One region of the Rahnella sp. RcJ3 genome, then DNA from elsewhere that is predicted to be linked to it. Evidence: predicted binding sites of a transcription regulator. Region 1 holds the regulator's gene; each other region holds the start of a gene.

Evidence for each region. The regulator CRP, encoded in region 1, controls carbon source genes, mostly activating them, when cyclic AMP is high. The targets are predictions, from matches to a motif close to ATGTGANNNNNNTCACAT.
Region 2: a site for CRP is predicted at 6,304-6,321, ahead of ydfZ (putative selenium delivery protein YdfZ). Genes of this name have one in related genera too.
Region 3: a site for CRP is predicted at 2,250-2,267, ahead of DXU84_RS09935 (CdaR family transcriptional regulator). Genes of this name have one in related genera too.
Region 4: a site for CRP is predicted at 4,229-4,246, ahead of DXU84_RS04170 (YfcZ/YiiS family protein). Genes of this name have one in related genera too.

The regions. Positions count from the first base shown of each region.
Region 1 covers NZ_QSNX01000014.1:97,229-105,414, reverse strand. The annotation lists gene DXU84_RS18275 (ureidoglycolate lyase) at 1-186, opposite strand, end outside; gene allS (HTH-type transcriptional activator AllS) at 401-1,315, shown strand; gene DXU84_RS18265 (phosphoribulokinase) at 1,451-2,320, shown strand; gene DXU84_RS18260 (OsmC family protein) at 2,324-2,731, opposite strand; gene crp (cAMP-activated global transcriptional regulator CRP) at 3,094-3,726, shown strand; gene DXU84_RS18250 (YccS/YhfK family putative transporter) at 3,788-5,863, shown strand; gene DXU84_RS18245 (aspartate aminotransferase family protein) at 6,559-7,776, opposite strand; gene DXU84_RS18240 (aminodeoxychorismate synthase component II) at 7,900-8,186, opposite strand, start outside.
Region 2 covers NZ_QSNX01000021.1:39,507-47,692, reverse strand. The annotation lists gene DXU84_RS21285 (YdiY family protein) at 1-364, opposite strand, end outside; gene nadE (ammonia-dependent NAD(+) synthetase) at 832-1,662, shown strand; gene DXU84_RS21275 (multidrug effflux MFS transporter) at 1,813-3,009, shown strand; gene dadX (catabolic alanine racemase DadX) at 3,018-4,091, opposite strand; gene DXU84_RS21265 (D-amino acid dehydrogenase) at 4,164-5,465, opposite strand; gene DXU84_RS21260 (hypothetical protein) at 5,672-5,881, shown strand; gene ydfZ (putative selenium delivery protein YdfZ) at 5,946-6,164, opposite strand; gene DXU84_RS21250 (alpha/beta fold hydrolase) at 6,405-7,235, shown strand; gene DXU84_RS21245 (SpoVR family protein) at 7,490-8,186, shown strand, end outside.
Region 3 covers NZ_QSNX01000006.1:107,752-115,937, reverse strand. The annotation lists gene dgt (dGTPase) at 1-473, shown strand, start outside; gene degP (serine endoprotease DegP) at 681-2,132, shown strand; gene DXU84_RS09935 (CdaR family transcriptional regulator) at 2,370-3,530, shown strand; gene DXU84_RS09930 (MFS transporter) at 3,757-5,130, shown strand; gene DXU84_RS09925 (enolase C-terminal domain-like protein) at 5,127-6,470, shown strand; gene gudD (glucarate dehydratase) at 6,499-7,836, shown strand; gene DXU84_RS09915 (shikimate 5-dehydrogenase) at 7,898-8,186, opposite strand, start outside.
Region 4 covers NZ_QSNX01000002.1:316,077-324,262, reverse strand. The annotation lists gene fadJ (fatty acid oxidation complex subunit alpha FadJ) at 1-2,139, opposite strand, end outside; gene fadI (acetyl-CoA C-acyltransferase FadI) at 2,136-3,449, opposite strand; gene DXU84_RS04170 (YfcZ/YiiS family protein) at 3,769-4,101, opposite strand; gene fadL (long-chain fatty acid transporter FadL) at 4,518-5,795, shown strand; gene mlaA (phospholipid-binding lipoprotein MlaA) at 5,863-6,630, opposite strand; gene ccmI (c-type cytochrome biogenesis protein CcmI) at 6,665-7,879, opposite strand; gene DXU84_RS04150 (cytochrome c-type biogenesis protein) at 7,876-8,186, opposite strand, start outside.

The DNA.
Region 1 (8,186 bases):
TGCTGGCTGGGCGCGGTTGATGCTCACCAGCGGGCGATCCTGCCCGAGGATTTCCACGTTGGTCAGATCGTGGTACCGCTCAACCTTGCCGTCGTTGATATGAAAAAAATCGCGACCTGTCGTCTCAATCACATCGCCGTAAACCGCGAAGGCCGCCTGGGTCAGCGGGTAAACCGGAAGTTCCATGGCATTCATCCCTGCATTTAAAATAAAACCGGTGAGATAAGCCCGCCAGATTGGCGGATTTATCCTCAATGCAATTACTGTAGAAACTTTTTCCAACTTGCTCAATCGAAATATGGAAAAAGATTCCATAAAATTGATGAAGTCCACAATTCTCATCAGGTTAAATCTATAAAATCTTTTTCATTCAATGCATTAACATTACTTCAGGTGACCTATGCTGGATGAGGAGTCGATTAAAACCTTTATGCACGTCGCACAAACAGGCAGCTTTTCCCGCGCGGCAGAGATGCTGCATAAAACGCCTGCGACCATCAGCTATCGAATTAAGATGCTGGAAGACAGTGCCGGGACGTTATTGCTCAACCGCACGACCCGCACGGTGTCGCTGACGCCCGCCGGACAGCATCTGCTTGAACGATGTCGCCAGTGGCTAACCTGGCTGGAGGGTGTACCGGCAGAACTGCAGCAGATTAACGACGGCATTGAGCGCCAGCTGAATGTGGTGGTGAACAATCTGATGTACTGCCCTGAAACTCTGGCGGCGTTATTAAGCTGTCTGACGCAGCGCTACCCGTTCACGCAGTTCACTTTCACACGGCAGATTTACATGGGGGTATGGGATACGCTGCTGTACGAAGATTTTCAGCTGGCGATTGGCGTCACCGGCACCGAATCCCTTTCTAACGCCGTGAATCTGCTGCCGCTGGGTGAAGTGGACTGGGTTTTTGTTCATGCGCCCTTTCATCCGCTGCAACACATCACTGGCATGCTGGAAGAAGCGGTGTTGCGTCAGTACATTGCCATCAATGTGGAAGACACCTCGCGCCATCTGAACAAGCGGGTAGCCTGGTTGCTGACCGGGCAACGGCAGATCATCGTGGCAGATGTGGCGACTAAACTGGCCTGTCACCTGAAGGGCATGGGTATCGGTTTTCTGCCGCGCCATCTGTGCCAGCCGTATCTCGACAGCGGCGAGCTGATCGCCCGGCAAATCCGCTATCCGCGCGCCCCTTCCCCGCTCAGTCTGGCGTGGAAAAAGGAGTACACAGGCAAGGCGCTGCATGACATTGTTTCTCTGTTCCACCAGAAAGACCCGCTGATCCAACCGTTGCTGGCGGGTTTAGAATAGTGATGCCCTCTTTGGCTTCGCGAATAAATATGGTAACAATAGGCTTAATTATGCGCAGCCTTGACGCCAGATCTTCGACCACAGAAAAGACCGCGTCTCGCCTGCCTGCATCACCTTTATGGAGAACAGCGCATTATGTCAGCCAAACATCCTGTTATTGCCGTGACCGGTTCGAGCGGTGCAGGCACCACGACCACCAGCGTGGCATTTCGTAAAATATTTCAGCAGCTTGGTTTGCGTGCGGCGGAACTGGAAGGCGACAGTTTTCATCATTTCACCCGTCCTGAAATGGATGCGGCAATACGCAAGGCGCGCGATCTGGGACGTCATATCAGCTACTTCGGGCCGGAAGCCAATGACTTTGGTTTGCTGGAAAAAAGCTTTATCGAATACGGTAAAACAGGCACTGGCCGTTCACGTAAGTATCTGCATACTTATGACGAAGCCGTTCCCTACAATCAGGTGCCGGGTACCTTTACGCCGTGGCAGGCGTTGCCGGAACCGACGGATATTTTGTTTTACGAAGGGTTACACGGTGGTGTGGTGGCGGACAAAATTGACGTTGCCGCGCAGGTCGACCTGCTGGTCGGCGTAGTGCCTATCGTCAACCTCGAATGGATCCAGAAACTGGTGCGCGATACCGGCGAGCGCGGGCATTCCCGTGAAGCGGTGATGGATTCCGTCGTGCGTTCGATGGATGACTATATCAATTACATTACGCCGCAGTTTTCCCGCACACACATCAATTTCCAGCGGGTACCCACCATCGACACCTCGAACCCGTTTGCCGCCAAAGCCATTCCGTCACTGGATGAAAGCTTTGTGGTGATTCATTTTCAGGGACTGGATGACATCGATTTCCCGTATCTGCTGGCCATGCTGCAAGGGTCGTTTATCTCGCACATCAAAACACTGGTGGTGCCGGGCGGCAAAATGGGGCTGGCGATGGAGCTGATCATGGCGCCGCTGGTGCAGCGCCTGATGGAAGGCAAGAAGATCGAGTAAACTTTATTCGGCTGCAATCACTTCAAAGCTGTGGGTGATTGTGGCTGCTTTCCCCAGCATCAGAGACACAGAACAGTATTTTTCGGCAGACAGGCTGACCGCACGTTCAACAATCTTATCGGTCAGATCCTTACCGGTGACGATAAAATGCAGATTGATGTGAGTGAACAGACGCGGCGCTTCTTCGCGGCGTTGTGAGGTCAGCTTCACTTCACAATCACGCACGTCATTACGACCTTTTTGCAAAATTGACACCACGTCGATTGCACTACACCCCCCTGCGGACATCAGTAACATTTCCATCGGGCTTGGGGCTTTATCACCCGCGTTTCCATCCATTGAAATCTGATGACCCGATGCAGACTCACCTAAAAATGTCAGTCCTTCAACCCATTTGACACGTGCATGCATGAACTATTCTCCCGGTGAATAAACTTGTCGAAATCTGCTCTCAGAGTACCCTTTCACCTAAAATCTGGCAACGTAACCCGATCGCCATCATGCTGAAGCGAGACAACAGAAGACAGCATCTCAAACCTGTGCTACAAACAAAGCCGAAACATACTTTCCAGTAAATTGCGGTGACGGTTTTTGCGGTTTAAGTACAGAACCCACGGTGATGACAGCAATAAACAGGCTGTTGCACTCCGACATCCGCTTGCAGCATTTCTGGAGAGTTATATGCTGAAAGGGCGCTTTGGATTTGAAGTGCCGTACAGGGAACTCTGAGCCCTGTGATTTTGGGCAGCGATAACAACAGAGGATAATAGCAAATGGTTCTCGGCAAGCCACAAACAGACCCGACTCTTGAATGGTTCCTGTCTCACTGTCATATACATAAGTATCCTTCTAAAAGTACGCTGATTCACCAGGGTGAAAAAGCCGAAACGCTTTACTACATCGTGAAAGGGTCAGTTGCTGTCCTGATTAAAGATGAAGAAGGCAAGGAAATGATACTGTCCTACCTTAACCAAGGTGACTTCATCGGTGAGCTGGGACTCTTCGAAGAAGGTCAGGAACGCAGTGCCTGGGTACGTGCTAAAACTGCCTGTGAAGTGGCTGAAATTTCATATAAAAAATTCCGCCAGCTGATTCAGGTTAACCCGGATATTCTGATGCGTCTCTCCGCGCAGATGGCCAACCGTCTGCAAGTGACGTCAGAGAAAGTCGGCAACCTTGCCTTCCTTGACGTTACCGGTCGTATCGCTCAAACCTTGCTCAATCTGGCTAAACAGCCTGATGCAATGACCCATCCGGACGGGATGCAAATCAAGATTACCCGCCAGGAAATTGGCCAAATCGTCGGTTGTTCACGTGAAACAGTCGGACGCATTCTCAAAATGCTGGAAGATCAAAGCCTGATCTCCGCACACGGTAAAACGATTGTCGTTTACGGCACACGTTAATCCCTCAAAAATTGGCGCGGCAAAACACTGTCGCGCCTTTTTTATGGGCTAAGCTTTACCCATGACGCTATGGCGAAGACTGTTTTACCATCCTGAAGTGAACTACGCGCTGCGCCAGACGCTGGTGTTGTGCTTACCTGTTGGCATTTGCTGGCTGTTTGGCAATTTGCAAATGGGCCTGCTGTTTTCCCTCTGCCCGGCCTGTTGTAACATCGCCGGTCTGGATACCCCGCATAAACGCTTTTTCAAACGCCTGCTCGTCGGCGGTTCACTCTTTGCCGTGAGCAGCCTTCTGCTGCAACTGATGCTCGAAAGCTGGCATATACCGCTGCCGCTGATCATGCTGTCGCTGGCGTTACTGCTCGGCGTCACCGGTGAAATCAGCCCGCTGCATGCGCGCCTGCTGCCCGGTGCGCTGGTGGCGACTATCTTCACGCTGAGTATGGTGGGCGTGCGCCCGATGTGGCAGGCCCCGGTGTTGTTCGCCGCTGGCACAGCCTGGTACGGATTGTTTAACTGGGCGTGGTTTCGTATTTCGGAAGAACAGCCGATGCGCGAAACACTCAGCCAGCTCTATCTGCAACTCGCGGATTATTTCGAAGCCAAGTACAGCCTGCTGACGCAACACACCGATCCCGAAACCGCGTTACCCCCACTGCTAGCCCGCCAGCAGCAGGTTATCGACCTGATTGCCCTGCTTTATCAGCAATTACACATGTTGCCCCAGCACGGACATCATCATCACCATAAGCGGCTGTTTCAGCGTTTTCAGGTGGCGCTCGATTTGCAGGAGCACATTACAGTGAGCCTGCATCAGCCGGAAGAAGTGCAGAAACTGGTGGAGGAAAGCCATGCCGAAGCGGTTATCCGCCGAAATGCACAGGTGATTTCCACCCGTCTTCGGGTGATTGCCGACGATATTCTTTATCACCGTTTATCCGGGCGCTTTACGATGGCCAATGAGCTGACCGCGCTGGAGAAAATCGCCGCGCGCAACCCGGACAATCCGGTAGGTCAGTTTTGTTATTACCATTTCAGCCGCATTGCCCGTCTGTTACGCACACAGCGGCCGTTGTACAAACGTGACCTGATGAACACCCAGCCGCGTTTGCCCTTCTGGCCCGCGCTGAAAAGCTATCTTTCCTTCAAATCCGTGGCACTGCGTAATGCCGCACGTTTGGGCATTATTCTGGCGATTGGCAGCAGTCTGGGTCTGTTCTTCAATTTGCCCAAACCCTACTGGATCTTGCTGACTATCATGTTGGTCAGCCAGAACGGTTATAACGCCACGCGGGTGAGGATCCAGCACCGTGCACTCGGTACGCTGGCTGGATTGCTGATTGCCTCAGGCTTGCTCAAACTGGAACTGCCGGAAGGCACCACGCTGCTGTGCATGTTGCTGATCACCCTGTTGTCCTATACCGTTCTGCGCAAAAACTACGGACTGGCGATGGTCGGCATGACGGTGACTGCAGTGTATACCCTGCAATTGCTGGCGATGAACGGCGTGCATTTTCTGGTACCACGACTGGTCGATACCCTGATCGGCTGCGCGCTGGCCTTTGGTGGCACTATCTGGTTGTGGCCGCAATGGCAAAGCGGTTTGCTGCGCCAGAATGCACACCAGGCGCTGGAAATCTATCAGGACGCTATCCGCCTGCTGCTCGAGGAAAGCCCCGACACCGCCAAACTGGCGTACACCCGTATGCAGGTCAATCAGGCGCACAATAAGCTGTTCACTTCGCTAAATCAGGCGATGCAGGAGCCGGGTTTTAACTCACATTATCTGGCGGATATGCGTTTGTGGGTGACGCACAGTCAGTTTGTGGTTGAGCATATCAACGCGATGACGATCCTCGCCCGCGAGCATTACATGCTGCCGGAAAAACTGGCGACGGAGTATTTACAGACCTGCGAAATCGCGCTGCAAAGCTGTCAGCAACGACTGCTCTACGACGGGCCGGGCAGCGAGAACAACCTGTTTAATGCGCCGGAACTTCACCCGGATATGCCACTGACAGAAATGGAACGCCATCTGCGGCGCGTAATTTCACATCTCAGCGTGATGCATACCATCTCGTCACTGGCGTGGAAGCAGAGGCCGCATCATGGGATCTGGCTGACGCGGCGGGCGTGAAGGGGGAGACCCCTTTCAAATCCCCTTTTTACTGGCTTGCAGCCAGACTGCTTTTTGAAATTGCGAATATCTCGGTTTCTCAAGTACGGATGCCGTGTACTGACGTTCTTTTAAACGGATTGAGAAAGTTTCGGTTTTTCAATTGCCGTGTTCGCTTAACTCACCGAGCCGAAACCGACCAAAGAGGGCTAAGACGAGCCCTCTTTGGAATCTCCACGTCTTAAACTGCGCGCTTCGCTCGTAGGCTATGTTCCAGCAACCACAGCGACAGGCTGGAAATCTTGCCGCGTTGCGGTTCCTTCTCTCGGTCTTCGAGCCACTGGTCTCGAAGCCGCTCCGTTCAGCAAGATTTCTGAATCGCCCGCAGGATTCTAAATTCAAAAGCAGAAGGGTTTTATCTTTTAGAAATGTCGATTGGCGTGCTCAAAAATGGCACCGAATGAACGGTTCGAGACCTATGGCTCGAAGCCTGAAATTCGGGAATCGCGCAGCGATGACATTTTGCGCCACACACTAATGCGCCAGAACATGTCCGCCGTGCCCGCGACAGCGCGCAGTGAAAAAGCGAAGGGAGATCCAAGAGGGAAAAAGCACTTTTCCCTCTTGGTCGGTTTCGGCGCGAGAGGCCATGTGATAAATGTTAGTGAGAAACCGAAATTGTCTCGATCAAGCGTTTAAAGACGAAGGCGTGGGGCTCACCCCCCGCAAACTTTCCCCACGGCTTTCTCAAACCTTTCCATCCCTTCTTCAATATCCGCGAAGTCGATAACAAGCGATGGCGCAAACCGCATCACGTTTGGTCCGGCGACCAGCATCATCAATCCGAATTCTGCCGCGGCGGCATGGAATTCTCCGGCGCGGTTTTTATACGCATCAGAAAGCTCGGCGCCGATCAGCAAGCCCTGACCGCGGAACTCGCTGAAGATGTGATATTTCTGGTTGATGGCCTCCAGCGCGCTGATGAATTTCTCGCGGCGCTCGTTGATCCCGGCCAGCACGTCTGGCGTATTGATGATATCCAGCGCGGCTTCAGCGACGGCGCAGGCCAGCGGGTTACCGCCGTAGGTGGTGCCATGTTTGCCCGGTTCCATCACCGAGGCCACGTCTTCGGTTGCCAGCATGGCGGAAACCGGGAAACCGCCGCCGAGCGCTTTAGCAGTGGTCAGGATGTCCGGCGTCACGCCGTAATGCATGTAGCTGAACAACTTGCCGCTGCGCCCCATGCCGCTTTGTACTTCATCCAGCACCAGCAGCGCCTGATGTTTGTCACAAAGCTCACGCAGACCTTGCAGAAACGCTTTGGTCGCAGGTGTGACACCGCCCTCCCCTTGCACAGGCTCGACAACAATGGCGCAGGTGTGGTCGTCGATCACCGCTTTTACGGCATCCAGATCGTTGAACGGCACGTGCACAATATCAGCGGGTTTCGGGCCGAAGCCGTCGGAGTATTTCGGCTGGCCACCCACGGAAACCGTGAACAGCGTGCGACCGTGGAAGGCATTATGGAAAGCGATGATCTTACTTTTGTACGGGCTGTGACGGTGCGAAGCGTAATAGCGCGCCAGTTTAAAGGCCGCTTCGTTGGCTTCAGCGCCGGAGTTGGCGAAGAATACGCGGTCGGCAAAGGTGGCGTCGATCAGCTTCTGCGCCAGTCGAAGGGCGGGTTCATTGGTAAATACGTTACTGACATGCCACAGGGTTTCGCCCTGCTCGTGCAACGCTTTCACCAGTGCCGGATGGCAATGTCCAAGCGCCGTCACAGCGATACCCCCGGCGAAATCAACATACTCGTTCCCTTGCTGATCCCACACGCGACTGCCTTTACCTTTCACGGGAATGAATTTCGCAGGTGAATAAACCGGCAAAATAACTTTATCGAATGTGCCCCGATCTACCGATGATTTTTCCGCCATTACCCTTCTCCCTCACGACCATTGATATGAAAATATAATCACAAAATATGCATAAAAAATCACACACAGGCAAACAGAAATCGCATCTGATGGGTAAGTAATTTTTTCAGCAATATTAACTGATTAGATTTTAAGGAAATTATCCAAAAGCTGATGCCCCTGCTCGCTCAAAATGCTTTCAGGATGGAACTGAACGCCATGCAGCGGCAAGGTTTTGTGCATGATGCCCATAATGTCGTCACGACCACCATCCCGTTCTGTCCATGCAGTAACCTCGAAACAATCGGGCAGCGTCTGTGGCGCGACCACCAGCGAATGGTAGCGCGTCACGGTCAGCGGATTATTCAGCCCGGTAAAGACACTCCTGCCGGTATGGCGGACAGGGGATGTTTTGCCGTGAATGGCCTGCC
Region 2 (8,186 bases), on a different contig from region 1:
AGCTCCCCTGACCGAAAATATAGTTCGCGTTGTCAAGGTTATAACGCGTACGGGCACCGGCCTGATACTTCTCGGATGAACGCACACCGGAAGAAGAGGTGTTACGCGCAGAACCCCACAGGCTGTTAGCCGTGTTGGTATCAAACCAGGTCATGGTGGTATCAGCATTCAGCGTGGAGTTGCTGGTGTTACCGGTTTGCGCACTGTAACCCGCCTGAATATTGCCCTCGAACGGTTTTTTCGCCTGAGCCGGATCATCTAACGCGGTGAAGATGGTGGTGTCTGCAAGGCTTGAAATACTGAACAGCGCTGCACCGCAGACTACGGCACAAGCTGGTAAACGACGTACAACCCGAAAAAACATTTTGTTTCCCCAATAAGACTTAAGGCAAATAACGAGACTGGAACCACACGATTTATGCCATTAATTAGGATCCGTTAATCAAGCCTGGCAACTCCATTTCGATGGCATATGCATACAAATATTTCTACCGCAACAAATATAACGCACTCAGCCCGGAATATCTTAATAAAGCGGCTTTTTTGGATAGTTCCGAGTGACATATATTTCCGGCAATAGAAACATACAAAATCATTACCCTTTCTTGCATTGATTTCTTATTTCAATGAGGAATGGAAATGGTTCATTACGCGCCACACTTTACGTCTTCCCGCCACTTTGGTTCGAAATATTGCGAGCCGGCAGCGTACAGATTTCCGCCTAACTCGTCGCTGAATCTTGTCCTTTTGAGCGATGCGGGGTAGTTTTGTCCTGATAACGTCTTATTTTTGCCTCGGGTTCCTCGAAGGCAGCCTTCAGGAGGAGTGGTCATGGCTTTACAACAAGAGATTATTCAGGCTCTGCACGTCAAACCCCACATCGATGCCGCACAGGAAGTTCGTGTCAGCGTCGATTTTCTCAAAAGTTATCTGCTGGCCCACCCGTTCATCAAGACACTGGTTCTGGGTATCAGCGGCGGGCAAGATTCTACTCTTACCGGCAAACTTTGCCAAACAGCAATTAGCGAATTACGCGCACAAACAAATGATAGCACTTACCAGTTCATTGCGGTGCGCTTGCCATATGGCGTGCAAGCTGATGAATCGGACTGCCAGGATGCCATTGCATTCATCCAGCCAGATCAGGTTCTGACCGTTAATATCAAAAGTGCCGTCCTGGCAAGTGAAGCGACCTTACGTGAAATCGGTATCGAACTGAGCGATTTCATTAAAGGCAACGAAAAGGCCCGCGAACGCATGAAAGCGCAGTACAGCATCGCCGGGATGAAAAAAGGCGTGGTGGTCGGGACTGATCATGCTGCCGAAGCCGTGACCGGTTTCTTCACTAAATACGGTGATGGCGGCACGGACATTAACCCGATTTTCCGTCTGAACAAGCGTCAGGGAAAAGCCCTGCTCAAAGAATTGGGTTGCCCGGAACATCTCTATAAGAAAGCCCCGACCGCTGACCTTGAAGATAACCGCCCTGCCTTGCCAGATGAAGCCGCACTCGGCGTAACTTACGAACTGATCGACGACTATCTGGAAGGCAAGAAAATCGACGATAAATATGCCACCATCATTGAGGGCTGGTACCTGCGCACTGAACATAAACGTCAGCCGCCGGTCACGGTGTTTGATGATTTCTGGAAGAAAAAATAAGTCTTTCGTCACCGCTTAGATCACGGACACCTGCGGGTGTCCGTTTTTATTCACAGCGCCCGCCGGTCTGATTATCACAAGCTTCTTTCCATTCATTAACGAAATCATTACCCTTAGCCTCCTTTCGGATGACTGACAGTGATGTTTTCAATGCAAAAATTCCTTTTCCTGCTGCTGAGCATGGTGCTGCTTGGCCCTTTAGGTATTGATTTGTACCTGCCCGCCATTCCCGCCATCGCGCTCGGTTTACAGAGCACCGAGGCGGTCATTCAGTCCTCGATTTCCTTATTTATTCTGGTGATGGGGCTGGGACAACTGGTGGCCGGTCCGCTGGTGGATAAATTTGGTCGTCGCCCGATCGCCATTATCGGCGTCATGGTGTATCTGGCAGGGGCGATAGTTGCTGCGACCTCCGTAACACCGTGGATGTTTTTATTATCCCGCGTCATTCAGGGACTGGCAGTGTGCTGCACTTCCGTAGTGATTTTCAGCGGCGTACGCGACCGGATGAGTGGCAACGATGCCGCCCGTGCGTATGGTTTCCTCAATGGCACGCTGAATATCATTCCGGCACTGGCACCGCTGATCGGCGGCCTGATCGCGCAATATTATGGCTGGCGTGCGCCGTTCTGGGCATTAACCGGTTATACACTGGCTGTCTTACTGCTGGTTATATTCAAACTGCCTGAGACTCGCCCTGCTGATACGCAGACCAACACCGGCCTGCCATTCCGTCAGTACGCCCGCATTTTATTCAATGCGCGTTTCATTACTTTTGCTCTGGTGAATGCAGGTGCAATGGGTATGGCGCTGACGTATGTCTCGCTGGCGCCGACCGTTTTGATGAACACTGCCGGGCTGACGCCACTGCAGTTTTCACTGGTATTCGGCGCAAACGGATTCTGGATCATGGGGATGAGCTTTATCGCCAACCGGATTATCCGTAAAGTGGGGCGTCCGGTATGTCTGAAAACAGGCGGCATCCTGATGTTTATTGGCTGTCTCGGGCTAATAGCTGGGATCACGCTGGTTCCGCCTGCGGAACAAACAGCAACCTGGCTGTATATGGTGCCAGTCGCCAGCGCCTGTGCCGGTCTGGCTTTCCTGATGGGCCCGGCCACCAGTTATGCGCTGGAACCGTTCTCCGGTGAAGCTGGCGTGGCTTCGGCACTGGCAGGTTCGGTGCAAATGGCGGGCGGTGCACTACTTGGTTTTATCGCGATGGCATTACCGTTGCAGCCTAAGCTGAGTCTGTCGCTGGTGATGCTGGCAGGAGGATGTCTGGCGATGCTGGCTCGACGCGCCAGCAAAAAATCGACGGGCCAGCTGACCCGCCTGGGACAGTAATACGTTTTTTAACCGATTGTCGACACCGGTACGCGGGGTGCCAGCGCACTCAGCAGTTCGTAACCCAGCGTACCGGCCGCTGTTGCCACGTCATCCACCGGTAAATTATTCCCCCACAACTCAACCGGCGCACCCATCTGCGCCTGCGGGCATGGCGTTAAATCCACAGCCAGCATATCCATTGAAACCGTGCCCGTCGTCGTCGTTCGCACGCCGTCTACCCAAACCGGTGTACCGGAAGGCGCATGGCGCGGATATCCGTCCGCATAGCCACAGGCCACCACGCCGATACGCTGAGGACGAGTTACACTGTAACGCCCGCCGTAACCCACGCGCGCACCGGCGTTAAGTTCCTGTACGGCAATCAGCTCACTTTTAAGCGTCATTACCGGTTGCAGACCGGTATGCGCAATATCTTTCCACTCACCGCTTGGCGACGCGCCATAGATAATAATTCCCGGACGGATCCAGTCATGATGTGTATGCGGATGCCACAGCGTCGCAGCGGAATTGGCCAGACATCGCGGGCCGCGAATGTTTTGCCCGGCGAGGTTAATCACACTCATCTGCGCATCGACACCTTCCACACTGTCAGCGGTGGCGAAATGGCTCATCAGCGTGATTTCCCCCACCTGCTTCAGCTCACGTAACTGCTGCCAGACAGCACCGGCGCGCTCAGGTGCAAAACCCAGGCGGTTCATGCCACTGTTTACTTTCAGGTAGATACTGACCGGCAGGCTGATGCTGGCCTGCGCAAGGGCTTTTATCTGCCATTCGCTGTGTACGGCCGTGGTCAGGCGATATTTATCAACAATAGCCAGATCCTCTGCGGTAAAAAAACCTTCAAGCAGTAATATCGGTCCCTGCCAGCCGGACTCACGCAGTAAAATCGCCTCATTGAAATCGAGTAAAGCGAAACCGTCAGTGGCGGATAAACTGCGCCAGATACGGGATATACCGTGGCCGTAGCCGTTGGCTTTCACCACCGTCCAGACTTTACTGTTGGGGGCAAAACCGCGAATGATGTTCAGGTTTTGAGTTAACGCAGACTGAGACAATGTGGCTGAAATCGGGCGAGGCATACCAGCTCCGGCAATAAGCAAAGTAAAAACCATGCGGTATCAAACCCCGCATGGGATCGGATTACAGCAGGTTCAGCCTACCGGATGCATTTTGTGCGGGCCAGCCGGACGGGCAATGAAATCCGGGCTGTAACGCTCAACCGAGAGATCATCGGATGGGATCGCAGGCATCACGCCGGACATAATGTCCGAGAGCAACTGCCCGGAGCCACAGGCCATCGTCCAGCCCAGCGTGCCGTGGCCGGTATTGAGATACAAATTCTTAATGCGCGTACGCCCGACAATCGGCGTGCCATCCGGCGTCATCGGACGCAACCCCGTCCAGAACGTGGCCTGTTCGACGTTGCCGCCGTTCGGATAGAGATCTTTGACCACCATCTCCAGCGTTTCGCGGCGCGCCTGCGCCAGCTTCAGGTTGAAGCCGACAATCTCCGCCATACCGCCGACGCGGATGCGGTCATCAAAACGGGTGATAGCAATTTTATAGGTTTCATCCAGTACGGTAGACACCGGCGCAGAAGCCGGATCAGTAATCGGAATCGTCAGGGAATAGCCTTTCAGCGGATAAACCGGAATAGAGACCAGATCACGCAGCAACGCGGTGGAATACGATCCGAATGCCACCACGTATGCATCCGCCCTGACGAACTCATTGCCACACTGCACGCCAGTGATTTCGCCATTTTCAATATGCAGCTTATCCACCGTGCGGTTAAATTCGAAGATAACTCCCGCCTGACGCGCCATGTCTGCCAGCTTGCGGGTAAACATCTGGCAGTCGCCGGTTTCATCATTGGGTAAACGCAGGCCGCCGGTCAGTTTGTGCGCAACCTGAGCCAGCGCCGGTTCTGCAGTCGCCAGCTGGCTGGATTCGAGCAACTGATACGGCACACCGGCGTCTTCCAGCACCGCAATATCTTTGGCTGCGCTTTCAAACTGCTGCGCGGTGCGGAAAAGCTGCAACGTGCCACCCTGCCGACCCTCGTACTGAATGCCGGTATCTTCGCGTAACGCTTTCATGCAGTCACGGCTGTATTCCGCCAGACGCACCATGCGGCTTTTGTTGGTCTGATAGTGGTCCATGTTGCAGTTACGCAGCATTTGCCACATCCATTTAAGCTGGAACTGTGTTCCGTCGAGGCGAATCGCCAGAGGCGCGTGCTTCTGGAACATCCATTTGACGGCTTTGACCGGAACCCCCGGAGCCGCCCACGGCGCAGCATAGCCCGGTGAGATCTGTCCTGCATTACCCGCACTGGTTTCTTCTGCCGGGCCGGACTGGCGGTCAATAACCGTCACCTGATGACCCGCTTTAGCCAGATACCATGCACTGGCGACACCGACCACACCACTGCCTAAAATCACCACACGCATATCGACTCCACTCCACGACAAAACAAAGCATAATATTCTGATGACAGGAAATTAACCTGACTGAGAAAAATCACCAACACAGGCACTCACAACCGTGAGGTCTTTCACATTTATTTATCGTTCATGACAGCATTTATTTCAATAGCCAGAAATAAATAACGATATTCCGCAACATTCCGGCCATGCGGCAAGAAATTTATGGCGTAATGACAGCATTGATTGCATTGATGTCACAAGACTCCCGACGCTTCAGGGTCAGTTTTGTTGCAGGTTTTTATTCTTGTGTACAAGCCGTGCATCAGCACAAAACACCACAAACAAACAGGCATGTGATATTCCCTCACGCTGCGCAGAGAATTGACGTTCAGGTTGAACGGGGATTTATAAAACGAGGCAAAGCCGAAGTGGCTGCGTAAAACATTAAGGCCACTATGAATAGTGGCCTTATATTGCGGAAATTTACCGGCGTAACAGAAAAAATCAGGCAGACGTCGTTTCCAGTCTCATCAGAGAGACAGGTTTAAACAGGCCCGTCTGCCCTTCCAGTTGCACACAACTTTCGCGGCGAATTTCTTCCGGTGAACTCGATTTCACCCTGAACGCGGTAATTTTGCCGGTAACGCCCGTTTCGGCATCCATTACACGAACGCCCTGGCCGATACGATTTCTATATCTATCATAAGTAAAGGTATTTACCATTTTCTTGACCTCCTAAAGCATCAATAACAAACAATAGCGGGTTAATGCTATACCCGTAAAAATTAAGTTTCAATATATAAACCCTGCTAAGTATCAGGTTAAATTTCATACCCTGTCCCGCCACGTTGCCATTTTAAAAATGTGACTCATATCGCAACGACGCAATTACTGACCTACACTTCAATCGGTTTCTGTTTTGCACCGTTCATTTCAGCAATTTTCAGCAATAAGGAGTCGATTGTGAATAACTCAAACTTTCTGAAGCTTAAAGATGGTACACAACTTTTTTATAAGGATTGGGGCAGCGGACAGCCGGTGGTTTTTAGTCACGGCTGGCCCCTGTCGTCGGATGCTTTTGAAGATCAGATGCTGTTTCTGGCAGAACATGGTTATCGCGTTATTGCCCACGACCGCCGCGGACACGGGCGTTCTTCTCAGTCATGGGAAGGCAATAATATGGACCAGTACGGAGATGACATGGCCGAACTGACGGCTTATCTGGATCTCAAAGACGCGATACACGTCGGGCACTCTACCGGCGGCGGCGAAGTTGCCCGTTATATTGGCAGGCACGGCACCTCGCGGGTGGCAAAAGCGGTATTAATTGGTGCAGTGCCACCGATTATGATCAAAACAGATTTCAATCCCGGTGGATTACCGCTTTCTGTTTTCGACGGTATCCGTGGCGGTGTGACAAAAGATCGTTCCCAATTTTTCCTGGACTTGCCCGACGCATTTTATGGTTTCAACCGCCCCGGTGCTGAGGTGTCAGAAGGTTTACGCCAAAGTTTCTGGCTCCAGGGTATGCAGGGTTCAATAAAAGCACTTTATGATTGTGTTAAAGCGTTTTCTGAAACCGATCAGCGCGAAGACCTGAAGAAGATGACGATCCCGACGCTGGTGATTTACGGTGATGATGACCAGATTGTGCCACCCGCTTCCTCCAGCGAAGCTGCGCTTAAGTTGTTGCCAAATGGCAAAGGTAAGGTTTATGCGGGCGCATCTCATGGTCTGTGCAGCACACACAAGAATCAGATAAATCAGGATTTGTTAGAATTTATCCGCAGTTAATCCCCCGCTGTTTGCGCCTGTCTCCTGATATTGTTCGCCCAAAGCCAGACTGTACGCGGCTTTGGGCTCTTTATTGCCCGCCGATTGACAGTCTCCTGCCTTAAGGATATAGATTTGTTGAGGAATGGATTCATGGTGTTTATCTAACGACACACTCAGATTGAGCTACGATTATCAATGGACGTGCGAAATCTTAAGAAAAGGTTGTGAATCAAACACTCTGTAGCGTCCATAACTGAATGAGGGTGCGGCTTATGACGACAGTGACCCAAAAGCAAAAAACTGAGGACAAACGTCTTAGCGATGGACCGGACTGGACGTTTGAGTTATTGCAAACTTATCTCGAAGAGATTGACCGGGTGGCGAAGTCCTACCGGCTTGAAACTTATCCGCATCAAATCGAGATCATCACTTCCGAACAAATGATGGATGCCTATTCCAGCATTGGCATGCCGATCAATTACACTCACTGGTCGTTCGGCAAGAAATTCATCGAAACCGAACAGCTGTATAAGCACGGACAACAAGGTCTGGCGTACGAAATCGTCATTAATTCCAACCCGTGTATCGCTTATCTGATGGAAGAAAATACGATCACCATGCAGGCGCTGGTGATGGCCCATGCCTGCTACGGGCATAACTCTTTCTTCAAAAATAACTATCTGTTCAGAAGCTGGACCGATGCCAGTTCCATCGTCGATTACCTGCTGTTCGCCAAGCGTTATATCAGTGAATGCGAGGAACGCTATGGTGTCGATGAAGTTGAACGGTTGCTGGATTCCTGTCACGCGCTGATGAATTACGGCGTTGACCGCTATAAACGTCCGCAAAAAATCTCCCTGCAGGAAGAACTGGCGCGGCAAAAAAGCCGTGAGGAATACCTGCAAAGTCAGGTGAATTCTCTGTGGAAAACGCTGCCACGCAAAGACAGTGTAGACGCACCGGAACAGG
Region 3 (8,186 bases), on a different contig from region 1:
CCCGCCGGTTCATTGATAATATAGAAGATATTTATCAGGGCACCTTTAATCATGCGTTGCTGGAAGATGACAGCCAGGCCAACCGGTTGTTAGAGATTTATAAAGCGGTGGCCTTCAAACAGGTATTCAATCATCACGAAGTGGAGGAGCTGGAATTACAAGGCTATCGGGTGATCAGCGGATTACTTGATATTTATAGCCCGTTGCTGGATATGCCATTGACCGATTTTAACCAGCTAGTTCAGGAGGATACGCACAGGAAATATCCGATTGAAACCCGTCTGCTGCATAAGATTTCAGCCAAACATCGTCTGGCTTACAACAATGCCGTGGCGGCGCTGGAAGGATTACCGGTCGCGGAACATGCCGCGCAGGAGTTTTATTACCGTGCGCGAATGATTCAGGATTATATCAGCGGAATGACTGACCTTTATGCATACGATGAATACAGAAGACTCATGGCGGCTGAGTAATTTGTTTTAAAAAGACAAATTGAACTCTCTTTAATTTTCTTTACGGAACTGTTTGAAAAAACGCCATTTGTAAATGCTGACAATAATTTTTTACCATTGTCATTTCGACCCTGATGAACTTCACGCTATTAATACCATCTCAGTATCACGACTACCAAGCAATGCGACTATTTTGGTTGCCACAATAATTTTAAGAGATCCTGAAAAATGAAAAAATCGAGTTTATTCCTCAGCGCATTAGCGTTAAGCATCGGTATGGCAATGGCCCCGGTTTCTTCTGCACTGGCTGCTGAAACTGCGTCTTCCAGCACCAGCACCACTCAGCTTCCCAGCCTGGCACCTATGCTTGAAAAAGTGATGCCATCGGTGGTGAGTGTCAACGTTGAAGGCAGTGCTCCGGTAAAAACACCACGCATGGGTCAGCAGTTCCAGCAATTCTTTGGTCAGAATTCGCCGCTGTGCCAGGACGGTTCGCCGTTCCAGGGTTCTCCGGTATGTCAGGGCGGCGGTCAGGGGCCTGACGGTCAGCCTGCGCCTGAACAGAAAGAAGATTTCCGCGCGCTGGGTTCCGGCGTCATCATTGATGCCGACAAAGGTTATGTGGTCACCAACAACCACGTCGTTGATAACGCAACCAAAATCAGCGTACAGCTAAACGATGGCCGTAAGTTCGACGCCAAAGTCATCGGCAAGGACCCGCGTTCTGATATCGCGGTGATTCAGTTACAGAATGCGAAAAACCTGACGGCCATTAAGATGGCGGATTCCGAACAACTGCGTGTGGGCGATTACACCGTGGCTATCGGTAACCCGTATGGTCTGGGCGAAACCGTGACTTCCGGTATCGTTTCTGCACTGGGTCGTTCCGGCCTGAATATTGAGAACTACGAAAACTTCATCCAGACGGATGCCGCGATCAACCGCGGTAACTCCGGTGGTGCGCTGGTGAACCTGAATGGTGAACTGATTGGCCTTAACACGGCGATCCTGGCACCGGACGGCGGCAACATCGGTATCGGTTTTGCGATCCCAAGTAACATGGTGAAAAACCTGTCCAAACAAATGATCGAATTCGGTCAGGTGAAACGCGGCGAACTGGGCATTATGGGGACCGAGCTGAACTCTGAACTGGCGAAAGCCATGAAAGTTGACGCACAGCGCGGTGCATTCATCAGTCAGGTCATGCCGAAATCTGCCGCAGAGAAAGCGGGCATTAAAGCCGGTGACGTGATCCTGAGCATGAACGGTAAACCGATCAGCAGCTTCGCCTCGTTCCGTGCTGATATCGGCACCCTGCCAATCGGCACCAAAGTGACGCTCGGCCTGCTGCGTGAAGGCAAACCGATGAACGTTGACGTGACCATTGAGCAAAGCACTCAGACATCGAAAATCGAATCCGGCAACATTTATACCGGCATCGAAGGGGCTGAACTGAGTAACGGTGCGGCAGGTGATCAGAAAGGTGTGAAAGTCGATGAAGTGAAGCCGGGTTCAACGGCCGCGCGCATCGGCCTGAAAAAAGGCGACGTCATTTTGGGTGTGAACCAGCAGAAAGTGACCAATCTGGGCGAGCTGCGTAAAATTCTCGACACCAAACCAAACGTTCTGGCGCTGGATATTCAGCGTGGTGATACCTCAATTTACCTGCTGGCGCAGTAATTTCCGCCTGCTATACCTCACACAAAGCACGCTCCCGCGTGCTTTTTTTTGCCTGTCTTTCAGGGACTCTCATCAATCATGTGGATTTTGCCGGGCCGGTTGGGCATTTGCTTAAAAATGTGATATTCCCCGCAACTTCAATAGGTGCTTTCGCTCTTTGGGCATTTGCATAATGTATGGGCATCGCGGCCTGAGTATGCTGTTTTAACAACGATAAAACAGCAAGGCAGGGGTTCCATGTCGGCATATCATCTCGATGCAAAGCTGGCGCAACAAATTGTTGCCCGCACAATGCAAATTATTGATAGTAATGTGAATGTCATGGATGGTCGCGGACGGATTATCGGCAGCGGCGATGATCAGCGTCTTGGTGAATTGCACGAAGGCGCACTGCTGGCGATTTCGCAGGAGCGCATTGTCGACATCGACGAGGGCGTTGCACGGCATTTGCACGGTGTACGTCCGGGCATCAACCTGCCGTTGCGTATCGACGGTCAGATCGTGGGCGTTATCGGCCTGACGGGCAATCCGTCCCAGTTGCGTCAGTATGGCGAGCTGGTGTGTATGACCGCCGAAATGATGCTCGAACAGGCGCGTCTGCTGCACATGCTGGCGCAGGACAGCCGTCTGCGGGAAGAACTGGTGCTTAACCTGATTCGTGTGGATGAACTGTCTCCGGCGCTGATGGAGTGGGCGCAGCGTCTGGGCATCGACCTCAACCGGCCACGTGTCGCGGCGGTGGTGGAAGTCGACAGCGGACAGCTCGGTGTGGACTCTGCCATGGCAGAACTGCAACAACTGCAAACTTTACTGACCACGCCGGAGCGTGACAATCTGATCGCTATCGTTTCCCTCACCGAAATGGTGGTGCTGAAACCGGCCCTGAACAGCTACGATCGCTGGGATCCGGAGGGCCACCGCCAGCGCATTGATCATCTGCTGTCGCGCATGACCGAAACTGGTCGTCTGCGCGTGCGCATTTCCCTTGGCAACTTTTTTACCGGCCCTGGCAGCATCGCCCGTTCTTATCGCACCGCACGTACCACCATGAGTGTGGGCAAACAGCGGATGCCGGAACAGCGGTGTTACTTCTATCAGGATCTGATCTTACCCGTGCTGCTCGACAGCCTGCGTGGCGGCTGGCAGGCCGATGAACTGGTGCGTCCGCTGGCGCGTCTGAAAGCGACGGATGGCAACGGATTACTGCGCCGCACACTGACGTCGTGGTTCCACCATAATGTTCAGCCGACCGCTACGTCTAAGGCACTGTATATTCATCGTAATACGCTGGAATATCGCCTCAACCGTATCTCGGAATTAACCGGCCTGGATCTGGGGAACTTCGACGATCGTTTATTGCTGTACGTGGCCCTGCAATTAGATAACAACCATCTGTGACCGCCATCACAGCCGTTTCATTTTTTGTGAAACAACTCGCACGTCGCTGGGCATTTGCCTCAGGATAAATGCAAAGGGCTATTTATGCTTGGTTGATTGCCCAATGAGTAAAGGGAATGTTGTTCATATACTGGCTGCGTTCCTTCCTCTCTGAACCCTACAGTTCTGTGAATGGAATGACTTTTATCTCTGTTTAGAGGCGTTGTCATTAATTCCGGAGAACACCATGGAAACTACCGTTTCAGCAGCCAGTGCCGTCAAAAAAAGAACTAACGCGCGCTACTGGATAGTGGTGATGTTATTTATTGTCACCTCATTTAATTACGGCGATCGTGCCACGTTATCCATTGCCGGTTCGGCGATGGCCAAAGATATCGGGCTGGATTCCGTCGGGATGGGTTATATCTTCTCGGCATTTTCCTGGGCATATGTCATCGGGCAAATACCCGGTGGCTGGCTGCTCGATAAATTCGGTTCGAAAAAAGTTTATTTCTACAGCATTTTCATCTGGTCGTTATTCACCCTGCTGCAAGGCTTTGTCGATGTCTTCAGCGGCTTCGGCATTGTGGTATCGCTGTTTGCTTTACGTTTTCTGGTTGGCCTGGCCGAAGCGCCGTCCTTCCCCGGCAACAGCCGTATCGTCGCAGCCTGGTTCCCGGCTCAGGAACGTGGCACCGCAGTCTCTATTTTTAACTCAGCGCAGTACTTCGCCACGGTTATTTTCGCCCCGATCATGGGCTGGCTGACGCACGAAGTGGGCTGGTCACACGTCTTCTTCTTCATGGGCGGTCTGGGGATCGTGCTGAGTTTCATCTGGCTGAAAGTGATCCACGATCCGAAAGATCATCCGGGCGTAAATCAGGCCGAACTTGATTACATGGAAGCCGGTGGTGCGCTGATCAATATGGATCAGAAAATCACCAAAAAAGCCGTCGTAAAAGGCGAAAAAACCTTCCAGATGAAACAGTTACTGAAATCCCGCATGATGATTGGCATTTACATCGGCCAGTACTGTATCAACGCGCTGACCTATTTCTTCATCACCTGGTTCCCGGTGTATCTGGTTCAGGCGCGCGGTATGTCGATACTTAAAGCAGGCATGGTGGCCTCAGTACCGGCGATTTGCGGATTCCTCGGCGGCGTACTGGGTGGAATTATCTCCGACTGGCTGATGCGCAGAACCAGCAACCTGACACTGTCGCGTAAGGCTCCGATTGTGATCGGTATGCTGTTGTCGATGTCGATGATTTTCTGCAACTACGTCGATACCGAATGGATGGTGGTTGGCATTATGGCATTCGCCTTCTTCGGTAAAGGTCTGGGTGCGCTGGGCTGGGCGGTAATGGCCGATACCGCACCGAAAGAAATCAGCGGGCTGAGCGGCGGATTGTTCAACATGTTCGGTAACGTCTCCGGCATCATCACGCCGATCGCTATCGGCTACATTATCGGGACCACCGGTTCCTTCAACGGCGCGCTGATTTATGTCGGCATCCACGCACTGCTCGCCGTTGTCAGTTACGTGTTTATTGTCGGAAAAATCGAACGTATTCAGCTTCGCCCGTACCACGGTACAGGCACAGTAAAAGGGGAAAGATGATGAGTACGCAATCCTCACCGGTTATCACGGATATGCAGGTCATTCCTGTGGCAGGGCATGACAGCATGCTGATGAATATTGGTGGCGCGCACGGTGCTTACTTCACCCGCAATATCGTTATCCTCAAGGACAGCGCCGGGAACACCGGTGTCGGCGAAGCGCCGGGCGGGGAGGTGATTTACAACACGCTGGTGGAGGCCATTGCTCAGGTAAAAGGCCAGGAAGTGGCGCGCATGAACCGGCTGGTGCATCAGATCCACGTCGGCAATCAGTCATCGGATTTTGACTCTTTCGGTAAAGGTGCGTGGACGTTCGAACTGCGCGTTAACGCCGTCGCCGCACTGGAAGCCGCGCTGCTGGATCTGATGGGCAAATTCCTCGGCGTGCCGGTGTGTGAACTGCTCGGGCCGGGCAAACAGCGCGACGAAGTCACGGTGCTCGGTTATCTGTTTTATATCGGTGACCGGCAGAAAACCGATTTGCCGTATCAGGAAGGGGAACGCAGCCATCACGACTGGTATCACCTGCGTCATCAGGAAGCGATGAACAGTGAGGCGGTGGTGCGGCTGGCCGAAGCGGCGCAGGATCGCTATGGCTTCAAAGATTTCAAACTCAAAGGCGGCGTGCTGCCGGGCGAGCAGGAGATCGAGGCGGTTAAAGCACTGGCAAAACGCTTCCCGGATGCGCGGATCACGGTTGATCCGAACGGCGCGTGGCTGCTGGATGAAGCAATCGACCTGTGCAAAGACCTGCACGGTATCCTCAGCTATGCCGAAGATCCGTGCGGTGCGGAGCAAGGTTTTTCCGGCCGCGAAGTGATGGCGGAATTCCGCCGTGCCACCGGTTTGCCGGTCGCCACAAACATGATTGCCACTAACTGGCGCGAGATGCAGCACGCGGTGATGTTGCAGTCGGTGGATATTCCGCTGGCGGATCCGCATTTCTGGACCATGCATGGCGCGGTGCGGGTCGCACAACTTTGCGATGAGTGGGGTCTGACGTGGGGCTGCCATTCGAATAACCATTTCGACATTTCGCTGGCGATGTTTACCCATGTCGGTGCAGCCGTACCGGGTAAACCGACAGCGATAGATACGCACTGGATCTGGCAGGAAGGCAACCAGCGCCTGACCAAAGAGCCGCTGCAAATTGTGAACGGGAAAATCAAAGTGCCTGAAAAACCGGGGCTGGGCGTGGAGATCGACATGGATCAAATCCATCGCGCCCACGAGCTGCACCGGAAACTGCCGACCGGTGCGCGCAACGATGCCGCCGCGATGCAGTATCTGATCCCCGGCTGGACATTCGATCGCAAGCGCCCGGCACTGGGGCGTGGTTAACGGAATCTGAATTCACTAAGGAGTAAGCATGACCTCTTCATCTACACCTAAAATTGTCTCCATGCAGGTGATCCCGGTGGCCGGGCACGACAGCATGTTGCTTAATCTCAGCGGCGCACATGCCCCTTTCTTCACCCGCAACATCCTGATCCTCAAGGACAGCAGCGGTAACACCGGCGTCGGTGAAGTGCCGGGCGGCGAGAAAATTCGTCAGACGCTGGATGATTCCGCGTTGCTGGTGATTGGCAAAACGCTGGGTGAATACAAAAATGTGATGACCGCCGTGCGGGAAAAATTCGCCGACCGTGATGCCTCTGGCCGCGGTTTGCAGACTTTTGATTTGCGTACCACTATCCACGTCGTGACGGCGATCGAAGCCGCGATGCTGGACTTGCTCGGCAAACATCTGGGCGTCACCGTGGCATCATTGCTGGGCGACGGGCAGCAACGTGATGAAGTCGAAATGCTCGGCTATCTGTTCTACGTCGGCGACCGCAACAAAACCTCACTGGGCTATCAGAGCCAGCCGGGCGACAGTTGCGACTGGTATCGCCTGCGCCATGAAGAGGCGCTGACACCGGCGGCGGTAGTGCGTCTGGCGGAAGCAGCATATGAAAAATACGGCTTTAATGATTTCAAACTGAAAGGCGGCGTACTGGCAGGCAGCGAAGAGGCCGAAGCCGTGACGGCGCTGGCGCAACGCTTCCCGCAGGCGCGGATCACGCTTGATCCTAACGGTGCCTGGTCGCTGAATGAAGCGATTGCGCTCGGCAAACAACTGCGCGGTGTGCTGGCGTATGCGGAAGATCCATGCGGTGCAGAGCAGGGTTTCTCCGGGCGCGAAGTGATGGCCGAATTCCGTCAGGCAACCGGCCTGCCGACGGCCACTAATATGATCGCCACCGACTGGCGTCAGATGGGGCATACCATCCAGCTGAAATCCGTGGATATTCCGCTGGCGGATCCGCACTTCTGGACGATGCAGGGGTCAGTTCGCGTCGCGCAGATGTGCCACGAATGGGGGCTGACCTGGGGTTCGCACTCTAACAATCACTTTGATATTTCACTGGCGATGTTTACCCAGGTGGCCGCCGCTGCGCCGGGTAAAATCACTGCCATCGATACGCACTGGATCTGGCAGGAAGGCAATCAGCGCCTGACCAAAGAACCGTTGCAGATCAAAGGCGGTAAGGTGCGCGTGCCGGAACAACCGGGTCTGGGCGTTGAGCTGGATATGGATCAGGTGATGAAGGCGCACGAGCTGTACAAAGGCATGGGGCTGGGTGCCCGTGACGATGCGCAGGGCATGCAGTTCCTGGTACCGGACTGGAAGTTTGATCCGAAAAAACCGTGTCTGGTGCGGTAAGTGATATGCAACTATAAAAAAGCCTCTCCGGTGAGAGGCTTTTTACGTTCTGACAGGAAACTCAGCCCCGTGCGTGTGCCGCGGCCTTTTCTATCTGTTCATCCGAAGGGCGTACACCGGTATACAGCACGAACTGCTCGACGGCCTGAAGTGTGGCGACTTCCGCACCGGTAATCACTTTCTTGCCGTGTTCGCGGCCGTAGCGGATCAGCGGGGTTTCTACCGGCAGCGCGACGACGTCAAAGACGATGCTGGCGCGGTCAATCACCGCCGGTTCAAAGGCCAGTGAATCCACTTCCGGCCCGCCCGCCATGCCGATTGGCGTGACATTCACCACCATATCGACGGCA
Region 4 (8,186 bases), on a different contig from region 1:
CCGACGTAATAGCCCTTCGCATGGGGTGAAGCGCTCACCATACTGATGCGCCAGTCGCTCCAGTGTCTTCACCACACTGGCGATGCCCAACTGGTCCATGTAACGGAACGGTCCCCCAAGGAATGGCGGGAAGCCAATTCCGAACACGGCACCAAGATCGCCATCCCGCGCACTGCGGATCACGTTTTCATCCAGACAACGTACGGCTTCGTTGAGCATCAGCATCACACAACGGTGGGCGATCTCATCTTCTGATTGCTGCACTTTTGGCGTAACATTCAGCAGACGGTAAATCGCCGGATCGACCTGTTTCTTCTTCGCCGCCCGCCCTTTCTGCCCGTAAAGGTAGAAACCTTTACCGTTCTTACGCCCTTTTCGGTCGTCTTTCAGCACTGCATCAAAACCGGAGGGTGCGGCAAAACGCTCACCAAAAGCATCCACCAGAATCGGACCAATTTTTGTGCCGACATCAATGCCCACTTCATCCAGCAACTGGATGGGCCCGACCGGGAAACCAAAATTCACCAGCGCTTTGTCGATGTGATCGACCGGTTCACCAGCCAGTAAGCAACGCGCCGCTTCATTGATGTAAGGCGCAAGAATGCGGTTTACGTAGAATCCGGCACTGTCGCCCACCACAATCGCCGTTTTCCCCTGTTTCCTGGCCAGCGAGACCGTTGTCGAAATCGTCTGCGCACTGGTGCCCGCATGCGGGATCACTTCCACCAGCGGCATTTTATCCACCGGGCTGAAATAGTGCAGTCCGATCACCTGTTCCGGCCTGTCAGCCTGCTCTGCAATCTTATGAATGGGCAGAGAAGAGGTGTTTGAGGCAAAAATCGTATGGGGGGCAGCATTTTGCTCGATTTCTGCCACCATGGCTTGCTTGAGCAATAAATCCTCAAACACCGCTTCCACCACGATATCAATCTGCGCAAAACCGCTGTAATCCGTGGTGCCGGAAATCAGCATCATCTGCCGTTGCTGTTCGTTGCGGGTCAACCTGCGGCCTCGCACCTTTTTCTCCAGCAAATCCCAGCTGTATTTCAGGGCATGACGGATGCCTTCGTGATTAATGTCTTTAATACGCACCGGCAGACCGGCTTTGGTGGCAGTCACATTCGCGATACCGCCGCCCATCAGGCCACCACCGAGAATACCTGCACGGCGAACCGGCAAGGGTTCGGCATCGCCGCCCTTTTCTTTTTTCAGCGCGGTGGAGGCGAAAAACAGGCCGCGCAATGCCGCAGATTCCGGGGTCATCACCAGCTCGCCAAAAGCTTTAGCTTCCGCCTGATAGCCGCTACCACTGCCCTGATCCAGCCCGGTTTTCACCACATCTATGATTTTTTCGGTGGCAGGATAATTGCCGTGCGTTTTTGCCTGCGTCTGTTTGCGTACAAAATGGAACAGCAAACTTTTGCCCAACGGACCACCGGCCAGACGCGCCTGCCACGGCAATGGCGGACGTGATTTACGTCCTTTTGCCACACGTTCCAGCGCCGTTTGCAGCAAAATAGAATACGGTACTGCGTCATCCACCAGCCCCATTCTCAGCGCCTGCTTCGCGCGAACACTGCGACCGGTTAACATCAACTCCAGCGCTTTAGGCGCGCCGATAAGCCGCGGAAGCCGCTGCGTACCCCCGGAACCCGGCAGTAAACCCAGTTGTACTTCCGGCAGGCCGAGTTGCGTTTTTTCATCCAGCGAACACACGCGGGCATGGCACGCCAGCGCCAGTTCCAGACCACCGCCGAGACAGCTACCATGAATGGCCGCCACCACCGGCACGGAAAAGGACGCAATCTGCGACATCACCGTCTGGCCCTTTTGCGCCAGTTCACTGGCTTCGGCAGCGGTCCGGCAACCGGAAATCATCGTGATATCCGCACCGGCAATGAACGAGTCCGGTTTGCCGGAAATCAGCACCAGACCTTTCAGATTGGGATACTGCTGCGCTTTTTGCAAAATGGCACAGATTTGCTGAGCAAATTCAGCCCTTAAGGTATTCACTTTTTCACCGGGAACATCGATGGTGATAATCCCCACGTGTTCAGCAGTAAACATCAGCGAAAAAGCAGAAGCCGGTTCGGCAGCTTCCGTATCTGCCGGATTCAGATTTTCCATATTATCTCTCATTGCGCGGCCTCCAGAATCATTGCCGCACCCAGGCCGCCCGCTGCGCAAGCCGTCGTCAGCCCGTAACGGCCTCCCCGACGGCGTAATTCGTGCAGCGTTTGCGTAATCATGCGTGCGCCGGTGGCCGCAAAAGGATGTCCGTAGGCCAGTGAACCGCCCAGAACATTGAATTTATCCCAGTCTATTTCGCCAACTGCCTGACTGCGCCCGAGTTTTTCGCGGGCGAATTCATCACTGGCTAACATTTTGATATTCGCCAGCGTCTGCGCGGCAAACGCTTCGTGCATATCGATAAGATCCAAATCACCCAGCGTCAGCCCTGCGCGGTCCAGCGCCAGCGGCGTGGCATAAGCAGGCCCGAGAAGCATATCTTCCCAGACGTCGATGGCAGCAAATGCGAAACTTTTCAGGTAGCCGAGAGGTTCAAGGCCCAGTTCACGCGCACGGGATTCACTCATCATTAATACCGCCGCCGCACCGTCAGTCAGCGGCGTGCTGGTGGCAGCGGTAACAGTGCCGTGTTTGCGGTCAAACGCCGGACGTAATTTGGCGTACTGGCTGATTTCAGAATTCAGGCGGATGTTGTTGTCTTTTTGCAGCACTTCGCGGTAAGGCGGAATCTGCGCTGCCATCACCTGCGAGCTTAAATAACCCTGCTCCCACGCCTGTGCAGCCAGCGTATGAGAACGGTGCGCCAGCTCATCCTGCTGCGCACGGCTGATATTGTGGCTTTTCGCCATCTGCTCAGCGGTATCCCCCATGCGCAGACCGGTAGAATATTCGGCTACTGCCGGCGGCACCGGCAATAAATCACGCAGTTTCAGTTTGCTGAAAATGGAAAGGCGCTGCGACAGAGTGCGCGCTTTATTAACATCCACCAGGGCGCGGGCGAGACGTTTGCTGACGCCAATCGGCAGTACTGAAGAAGAATCCGCTCCGCCTGCGATCCCGACCTGCACCATGCCGCTCATAATGCTTTCGGCCACGTTGGCGACCGCCTGAAAACTGGTGGCGCAGGCACGTGAAACGCTGTACGCATCGGTCGACACATTCATGCCGGTGCCGAGCACAATTTCGCGGGCGATATTCGGCGCTTCCGGCATCTGGACTACCTGGCCGAAAACCAGCTGGTCGATGTGCTTCGGGTCTATCCCACTTTTTGCCAGCAGCTCACTGACCACAATTTTGCCGAGATCGACAGCAGGAATGCCGTGATAAGCGGTGGCCTGTTTGGCAAACGGCGTGCGCAAGCCGTCGACAATCGCAATGCGATCGCCCTCACGCGTCACCAGTGGAATAACGTTATTCATACGAGCTCCTGAGAAAAATAGGGTCCTAAGAGGTCAGACCTGATAACTCAGTTTTAACTATGTATTTACATTTGGCAAAGTGAAAGGCAATGAAGTGCGAGCAACAGCAAATTTTTCTGAAATAAGAATGAGAAGAAAGGCGGCAGGCAGAAATAGCAGACAAAAAAATACCGCTTATTTAAGCGGTATTACAACTTCCCCTAAATAATTTGAGTCGCAGGAAGGCGGCAATCGAAGTAATCCCGATGAGCTGACATAAGTCAGTGATTCGGGTTACTGAGTGCAGCCAACGCATCTGCGGCTCAAAGTATGACGGGGATTAACGCAGCCCGAGCTGGAAGATCATCGTTTCAGCCTGACAGCTGAAAGTAAAATCGATATTCAGTTCAACACCGCCTGCCACTTTTTCGATACGGCTGGTGATTTCGCACGGCTCAGATTCTACGCCGCGAGCACGTTCGGTCAGGGCTTGCAGGGTTTCTTTCGCCTGGGCTTCGGTTTCGAAAACGCGGCTGTAAGAAGCAGTGCAATCAGTGTTGTCCATGATGGTACCCACATCTACACAACAGCAGGCTGCGGTTTCTTCCGCACCACATTTGTTGATGGAATGCAGAGGTTGAGTGGATTTAGAGGACATGGTTACGTCAGACATAATTTCTCCCCGGCACCAACGGCAACATCCACCGTCTGGCCTGTTTGCGAATAAAGTTTTATTTCCAGCCTGTATTTTACGCCACCTCTCTGACAACACACTAGCACTTACTTATTATGTGCCTTTCAGGTGATCCAGATCACGTATATGTAAGTAATCGATGATTACAGCGTTATTGTTCTCACTTTAACGTTTCTTAATTGAACTTTTATTGTTTGTTTTTTGTTAAGCAGATCCAATTTCTTGCATCAAATAAGAAATATCAACGAAACATTATTGCAACTTCACCACAGGTCAGACCTATACTTCGCTCACTGGTCTGATTTGTCAGACTGATAACGGACCCTACAATCCCGCGCTCATTGTTACTCCATGTAACATTGTTTGATAAAAAACATAAAATTGAGGTTTTGGTCATGAACCAGAAAAACCTGTTTAAAAGATCAGCTCTGGCAGCTGCAGTGGCAATTGTTTCCTCCAACGTATATGCAGCAGGTTTTCAGTTAAATGAATATACCGCTGCGGGTTTAGGTCGCTCTTTCTCGGGTGAAGGTGCCATCGCTGACACCGCGGCATCCGGGAGCCGTAACCCGGCAACCATGACCATGTTTGATCGTCCTTCCTTCTCCGCGGGCGCGATTTATATCGACCCGGATGTCAAAGTGACGGGCAACTCGCCGGTTACAGGTCAGAGCACTGATGCGGATAACATTGCACCGAATCAGTGGGTACCGAACCTGCACTTTATTATGCCGCTCAATGATCAATGGGCCGTCGGTGCATCAGCTACGTCAAACTATGGTCTGGCGACAGAATTCAGCGATAATTATCCGGCAGGCCCGATCGGCGGCGAAACTGACCTCACTACCGTCAACACTAACTTAAGCGTTGCTTACCGTTTGAACCAGCATTTCAGCTTCGGCCTGGGCTTTGATGCCGTTTACGCGAAAGCTAAATTCCGTCGTACCGCCGGTGAACTGGTGCCAATTCAAACCGGTGGCCGGCTGCCTGCGGATACGGAAGCCGCCAAGCTGAAAGGCAATGAGTGGGGCTACGGCTGGAACGCCGGTATCCTGTATGAAGTGGATGATAATAACCGCTACGGCTTCACCTACCGTTCTGAAGTCAAAATTGACTTCGATGGCGAATACCGCAACGGCATTCCAAAAGCCTTAGGCGGGACTGGCGGTCAAACTGTTCCGGGTTCCCTGACCCTGAACCTGCCAGAAATGTGGGAAGTGTCCGGTTATAACCGTGTGGCACCAAAATGGGCGATTCACTACAGCCTGGCTTACACCAGCTGGAGCCAGTTCCAGGAGCTGAAAGCCACCGGTTCTAACGGCCAGACGCTGTTCCAGAAAGATGAAGGCTTTCATGATGCTTACCGCATCGCGTTGGGTACCACCTACTACTATGACGATAACTGGACGTTCCGTACCGGTATCGCCTTTGATGACAGCCCGGTTCCGGCAGATAACCGCACCATTTCTATCCCGGATCAGGATCGCTTCTGGATTTCAGCCGGTACCACTTACGCCTTCAATAAAGACGCATCTGTGGACGTCGGTGTCTCCTATATGCATGGCCAGACGGTGAACATCAGTGAGAAAGTCGCTGATGGTGTACCGAATTACGAATACCAGGCCAAAGGGACCGCCATGCTGTACGGCGCGAACTTTAACTACAGCTTCTGATGAACTGAGTGATACGCCTGATATAAAAAAAGCGCCAGAAGGCGCTTTTTTTGTGTGTCCGGAACGGTTATTCCGAGTCGATATCTTTCAGGTCGCCCTGAATCAGTGCGGCGTTCGGGTTTTCCTGCGGCATCAGCTGACCGCCTCTTGCCAGGAAATCATGACGCTGGAAGTAAGCCTCACGTATAAACAGATACGGATCAGAAGAGTTACGGATCAGGCCATCAGAATCGAGCAGTTCTGCACGGGTTTCCACCCCTTCCAGTACCCATTTACCGGCTGACATCCAGAATGTCAGATAGCTGAGCATCGGATACAAATCATCAACCAGATCACCGCCTTCATCACGAATTGTCGCGCTGCCGTAACCTGGCAGAACCACATACGGGCCGTAACCCACGCCGTAATGGCCAAGCGTGCTGCCAAAGCCCTGCGCCTCTTCACGCGCCAGTTTCGGGTTCGCCATCCCGGCGACGTCGATCAGTCCCCCCATCCCTAAAATGGTGTTCAGGAAGAAGCGGTTAAAGTGGATCGCTGCACGGTACGGATCGCCTTTCAGCAAGGAGTTAACCATGCTGGCCGGTTCATCCAGGTTGCTCAGGAAGTTGCTGGTACCGTTACGCGCCGGTTGCGGCACGTAATCACGCCACGCCACCGCGACAGGGCGCACAAGATACGGATCCATATAGTTATAGTTGAAGTCGAACATCACCCGGTTGAAACCTTCGAGCGGATCAGAACGTCCCTGCTGTTCGCTGTCCGATGATCCGGATGTGCCGGCACAACCGACCAGTAAAACTGTCGCAAACGCCAGCCCAGTCAGGCGTAAGTTCATGGATATCTCCCTGTTTTTGATCGTCGGTTCCTGATTAAGGAACCTGCTGATTAATCTCAATGCTGACCTGACCGTTGCCGGAAAAATCAGTCAGCGGACTGTCGCCGTACCAGTCACCTGAGGCTGGCGTTGCCAGACCATTTTGTGAAATACGAACGCGTACTTTTAATTGATGCAGCGAAGAAAGCAAGCGTTCCGGCATCATTGCGTTGCTGTCATCGACGGTGATCGCCAGCGGGAAGCGGCTCAGCGGCAGCTTTTTCACCGCAACCGGCACCGGACTGCTGCCATCAGTCACCGAAATAAAGACCGTGCCATTCTGCGGAAGTTTCACCTGAGCCTCAGCAGAAAGCGTGACATTGACCGACAGTTTAACCTGATCCAGCCCCGCTTTTTGTTTTGCCTGCGCAATGCTGGCGTTGACCATTTCCAGGCGTTTGTCACCGGCTGGCAGGATTTTCTGCATAACTTCCCACGCGCCAATGGCTTGCGGGTAGTGTCCCTGTTCATATTCATTATAGGCCAGCAGACTTAATACACGCAGATCACCCTGAGATTTTTCCAGCATACTGCGCAAAAGGTTGCCGCCGGTAAGGTTATCCTGCGGATCGGACGAACGGGTTAACACTTCGGCATAACCGAGTTTGACTGACATATCATCCGGCGCGAGCTGATAAGCGTGGGCATAAGCCTGCGTGGCGGTGGCGGCATTATTGAGCGCCATCCCTACACGGCCAAGCATCACCCAGTCCTGGATATTATGCGGATTTGCCTGCAAATCGGTACGCAATCCGAGCCCTAAATCCTGCACGTCGGTGGCGGTCAGCGGCGCGCCGTGGTCATCGGCAATGCGATGGCGTAAATCGGGCATACGCTGCATGACCTGATTCCACGCACTCACCTGCCCCAGACCACCGGCGTAGAGATACAAACCGAGCGTGATCATCACCAGCAAAATAGCACCGGGCACCAGCGTCCAGCGACCAATCGGCTGAATGGCGGCGGACACCTGACCCGCCGGAATATCAGTCAGTAAGTTTTCCTGCAATTCCTGAATATGCGCCGGACGTTCGTCCACCACGCCCTGCGCTTCGTCTTCTTCCAGCTCAGTCAAACGGTGATGATAAAACGCTTTATTCAGCGCATCGCGGGAAGTGTGTTCCGCGCGGTCGCCACGGATAACCGGCACGATAAACAGCGCCAGTGCAATAACCAGCATCACTACAATGCACAGCCAAAAAATGCTCATGATCCTTTCCTGTCGCTGTCTTTAAGTAACTGCGCCAGGCGCTGTCTCTCTTGTTCTGACATTGATGTGGCCGTGTTTTCAGTGCGCGCAGCACCCCGGCGGGAACGCATAAAAATCATGCCTGCGCCGATAACAATGACCAGCACCGGCCCGAGCCACAAAATAAAGGTAGAGGGCGTGACCGGCGGTTCGTAAGTCACGAAATTGCCATAACGCGCCACCATATACGCGACGATTTGCTGTCTGTCCTGCCCTTCATTAAGCAACTGAAACACCTTGGTACGCATATCGGCGGCGATGATCGAAT